2 regions of the Streptomyces sp. C36 genome follow, and region 1 is predicted to be linked to the other one. Evidence: riboswitches for the same ligand, from Rfam matches in the RefSeq annotation. Region 1 holds a riboswitch; the other holds the start of a gene.
What was found. A riboswitch is a leader RNA that binds a small molecule or an ion and turns the genes downstream of it on or off. The one in region 1 is predicted to bind glycine.
Positions count from the first base shown of each region.

Region 2: another riboswitch for glycine. It lies ahead of gcvT (glycine cleavage system aminomethyltransferase GcvT); the one in region 1 lies ahead of gcvP (aminomethyl-transferring glycine dehydrogenase).

Region 1 covers NZ_JBFQGI010000001.1:9,809-11,990, forward strand. Annotated here, with positions in the region: gene AB4K12_RS00050 (DNA polymerase IV) at 1-629, shown strand, start outside; gene AB4K12_RS00055 (PRC-barrel domain-containing protein) at 539-955, opposite strand; glycine riboswitch at 1,047-1,155, shown strand; gene gcvP (aminomethyl-transferring glycine dehydrogenase) at 1,345-2,182, shown strand, end outside.
Region 2 covers NZ_JBFQGI010000005.1:371,562-373,743, reverse strand. Annotated here, with positions in the region: gene AB4K12_RS18055 (AAA family ATPase) at 1-196, opposite strand, end outside; glycine riboswitch at 472-576, shown strand; gene gcvT (glycine cleavage system aminomethyltransferase GcvT) at 746-1,861, shown strand; gene gcvH (glycine cleavage system protein GcvH) at 1,929-2,182, shown strand, end outside.

The sequences.
Region 1 (2,182 bases):
TCGTCATCAAGGTGCGGAGCTACGACTTCTCGACGCTGACCCGCTCCGAGACGCTGCGCGGCCCCACCGACGACCCGGCGGTCATCCGCGAGGCGGCCGCCCGGCTGCTCGAGGGCGTGGACACCACGGCGGGCGTGCGGTTGCTGGGCGTCGGCGTCTCCGGGCTCGCCGACTACACCCAGGAGGACCTCTTCGCCCAGGCGGCGAGCACCCCCGACGAGACGCCGGAGGCGCCGGCGGACGAGGCGGGCGAGAGCGCCGGCGCCCAGCGGCCGGCGGATCCCGCCCCGCCCCGGCGGTGGCTCCCGGGCCTGGACGTCCGGCACGCGGAGTACGGGCCGGGATGGGTGCAGGGCAGCGGCCTGGGGCGGGTCACCGTCCGCTTCGAGACGCCCTGGTCGACGCCGGGCCGAGTGCGGACCCTCGCCGTCGACGACCCGGCGCTGGAGCCGGCGGAGCCGTTGCCGCTCGTACGGGACACCTACGGGCCGGACCCGGTGCATCACGGCGGCCCGGTGGATCACGGCGGACCGGCGGATCAGGACGGCCCGGAGGGCGTCCCCGGCTCCGGGGGCTCGCCGGAGTCCGCCGGCGCCGGGGCCTGCGGTGCGGGCAGCTCGAGGCCGTAGTGCCGGTAGAGCCGCAGCTCCTGCTCGGGGGAGAGGTGGCGGCCGACGCCGAAGCCCGGCGCCCCCTTGATCAGCGCCCGTTCGTAGGGCACGTGCAGCACATCGTCCTCGACACGGCTGGGCGCCAGCGGCACGAACGCGTCCCGGCCGAACAGACCGGTGCGCACCGCCGCCCACTCCGGCTCCCCGGTCGCGTCGTCGAGGTACACCTCGTCCACGGTGCCGATCTTCGAGCCCTCCCGGTCGAAGACCTTGCGCCCGATCAGGCTCCGCGGATCGATGTCGCTCCGCACGATTCCTCCCTCGGCTCCTCCGCCCCCGGACATCGCCCTGACACCACGAAAGTGCACAAAACCGGAACCGGCCACTCGGGAGAACCGCTCGGAAAGACGCGCTGGTAGGCTGGCGAATGGCCGCAGACCCCGTGCGGGAGAGTCCTCCTCGAGGCCCACAAGGGCACCGGCGAGGCGCCGAAGGAGCAAATCCTCCCCGGAATCTCTCAGGCACCCGGTACCGCACGGACGAGGTCACTCTGGAAAGCAGGGCGGGCCCAGGTCAGGCACCTCACCGAAGCCCCTCCTCACCGACGGTGAAAGTCGGGTCGTCCGCCATGGCCCGGTGAAGCTCTCAGGTTGAGATGACAGAGGGGGAGGCCGTCCGGGTACCCGCGCCGTGGTACCCCTCGCAGGTCGTATTGACCAGGAGGCCTCCGCAGATGAACGCCCACCGCATCGCTCTCTCCGACCTTGAGCGTGGCACGCCCTTCGAGGCCCGCCACATAGGGCCCGATGGCGAGGCCCAGGCCAAGATGCTCGCCCAGGTCGGCTTCGGGTCGCTCGACGAACTCACCGCCGCCGCCGTGCCGGACGTGATCAAGAACGCCGAGGCGCTCGACCTGCCCGAGGCCCGCACCGAGGCCGAGGTCCTCGCCGAGCTGCGCTCCCTCGCGGACCGCAACGAGGTCCTCGCCCCCATGATCGGCCTCGGCTACCACGGCACGTTCACCCCGCCGGTGATCCTGCGCAACGTCATGGAGAACCCCGCCTGGTACACGGCCTACACGCCGTACCAGCCGGAGATCTCGCAGGGCCGCCTCGAGGCGCTGCTGAACTTCCAGACGGTCGTCGCCGACCTCACCGGCCTGCCCACCTCCGGCGCCTCCCTGCTCGACGAGGGCACGGCCGCCGCCGAGGCCATGTCGCTCGCCCGCCGGGTCGGCAAGGTCAAGGGCGGGGTCTTCCTCATCGACGCCGACGCCCTGCCGCAGACCATCGCCGTGATCGAGACCCGCGCCGAGCCCACCGGCGTCGAGGTCGTCGTCGCCGACCTCTCCGCGGGCATCCCCGACGAGATCGCCGAGCGCGGCGTCTTCGGCGTCCTGCTGCAGTACCCCGGCGCCTCCGGCGTCGTGCGCGACCTGCGCCCGGTCATCGACCGCGCCCACGAGCTCGGTGCGATCGTCACCGTGGCCGCCGACCTCCTGGCGCTGACCCTGCTCACCTCGCCCGGCGAGCTCGGCGCCGACATCGCGGTCGGCACCACCCAGCGCTTCG
Region 2 (2,182 bases), on a different contig from region 1:
GCGGCATCCGTCGTTCCACGCGCTCGCGCGCGTCCTGGGAGTCCACCCGCCGCACGGGCGCGCCCCGGCCGTCCGCCGCGGCCACCACGCGCCGCATCAGCGTGGATTTTCCGCTGCCGGGCAGCCCGGAGACCACGAGCAGGTCGCCGAGCGGGTAGCGCAGTTCCGCGGCCGTGCGGCCACGTAGGTCGAGCACCCCCGCCGGGCGCACCGCCGGCGCCGTGGGCGCCTTTCTGCCGGCAGCCGCCTGCACGTCCGTACGCGTACGCACTGTGATCGCCTTCCCTCCCCCGTCGTTCCCTGCCCCCTACCCATGGAACGTAAAGAAAAGGTAATCCAATTCATGGGACCGGGGGCAGTCCTTCATACGCCCTTACGTGCAATGATGTGCGCGCCAGCAGCACCCCACGCACCACCCGGATCGTGCACGACCGTGCATGACCCAGCGCAACCAACTGCATACCGGCCGCTCGAATCCGCGCGGGAGAGTCCCAGGCGGCACACACCGTGTGCGCTGGGCGCCGAAGGAGCAAGTTCCTCCCTTGAATCTCTCAGGCCCCGTACCGCGCGGGTGAGGCAGATCTGAAAAGCGGGCCCCCGCCGCGGTGCGGTGGCGGCCCCACCCAAGGTGCAAGCCGAGAACTCCCCTCATGGAGCTCTCGGTGAACCTCTCAGGTTCCGATGACAGATGGGGAGGCCGCCTTTCGAGGTATTCCTCCGCGACTGACTGCCCGGGAGCCTGACCATGACGAACGCCCCCCGCCACACCGCCCTCGACGCGCTGCACCGCGCCCTCGGCGCGATGATGACCGACTTCGCGGGCTGGGACATGCCCCTGCGCTACGGCAGCGAGCGCGACGAGCACGTCGCCGTCCGCACCCGCGCCGGGCTCTTCGACCTCTCCCACATGGGCGAGATCACCCTTACGGGCCCCCAGGCGGGCCAGGCCCTGGACTACGCCCTCGTCGGCAACCTCTCGGCGCTCGCCGTCGGCCGCGCGCGCTACACCATGATCTGCGACGCCGAGGGCGGCATCCTGGACGACCTGATCGTCTACCGCCTGGCCGAGCAGGAGTACATGGTCGTGGCCAACGCCTCCAACGCCCAGGTGGTGCTGGACGCGCTCACCGAGCGCGCCGCGGGCTTCGAGACGACCGTCCGCGACGACCGCGACGCCTACGCGCTGATCGCCGTCCAGGGACCGGCTTCCCCCGGCATCCTGAAGTCCGTGACGGACGCCGACCTGGACGGGCTGAAGTACTACGCGGGCCTTCCGGGCACCGTCGCGGGCGTGCCCGCGCTGATCGCCCGTACCGGCTACACCGGCGAGGACGGCTTCGAGCTGTTCGTCGCCCCCGGCGACGCCGAGAAGCTGTGGCAGGCGCTGACCGAGGCGGGCGCGGACGCCGGCCTGGTCCCCTGCGGCCTCTCCTGCCGTGACACGCTGCGCCTGGAGGCGGGCATGCCGCTGTACGGGCACGAGCTGACCACCGCCACCACCCCGTTCGACGCGGGGCTGGGCCGGGTCGTGAAGTTCGACAAGGAGGGTGACTTCGTGGGCCGGGCGGCGCTCGAGGCCGCCGCCGAGCGGGCCGCGAGCGCGCCGCCGCGCAAGCTGGTCGGGCTGGTCGCCCAGGGCCGCCGGGTGCCGCGGGCCGGATTCGCGGTCACCGTCGGCGGCGAGGTCGTCGGCGAGGTCACCTCGGGCGCCCCCTCCCCCACCCTCGGCAAGCCGATCGCGATCGCCTACGTGGACGCGGCGCACGCGGCGCCGGGTACGGAAGGGGTGGCCGTGGACATTCGCGGCGCCCACGAGCCCTACGAGGTCGTCGCTCTGCCCTTCTACAAGCGGACCCGCTGAAACCCTCTCATCTCATCTGTCAAGACCCCTTGCACAAGCACTCTCGCGCGTACAGGAGAATCTAGCCATGAGCAACCCCCAGCAGCTGCGCTACACCAAGGAGCACGAGTGGCTGTCGGCCACCGACGAGAACGGTGTGGCGACCGTCGGCATCACGGAATTCGCGGCCAACGCGCTCGGTGATGTCGTCTACGCCCAGCTCCCGGCCGTCGGTGACGCGGTCGCCGCGGGTGAGACCTGTGGTGAGCTGGAGTCCACCAAGTCGGTCAGCGACCTCTACGCCCCGGTGACCGGCGAGGTCGTCGAGGCCAACCAGGACGT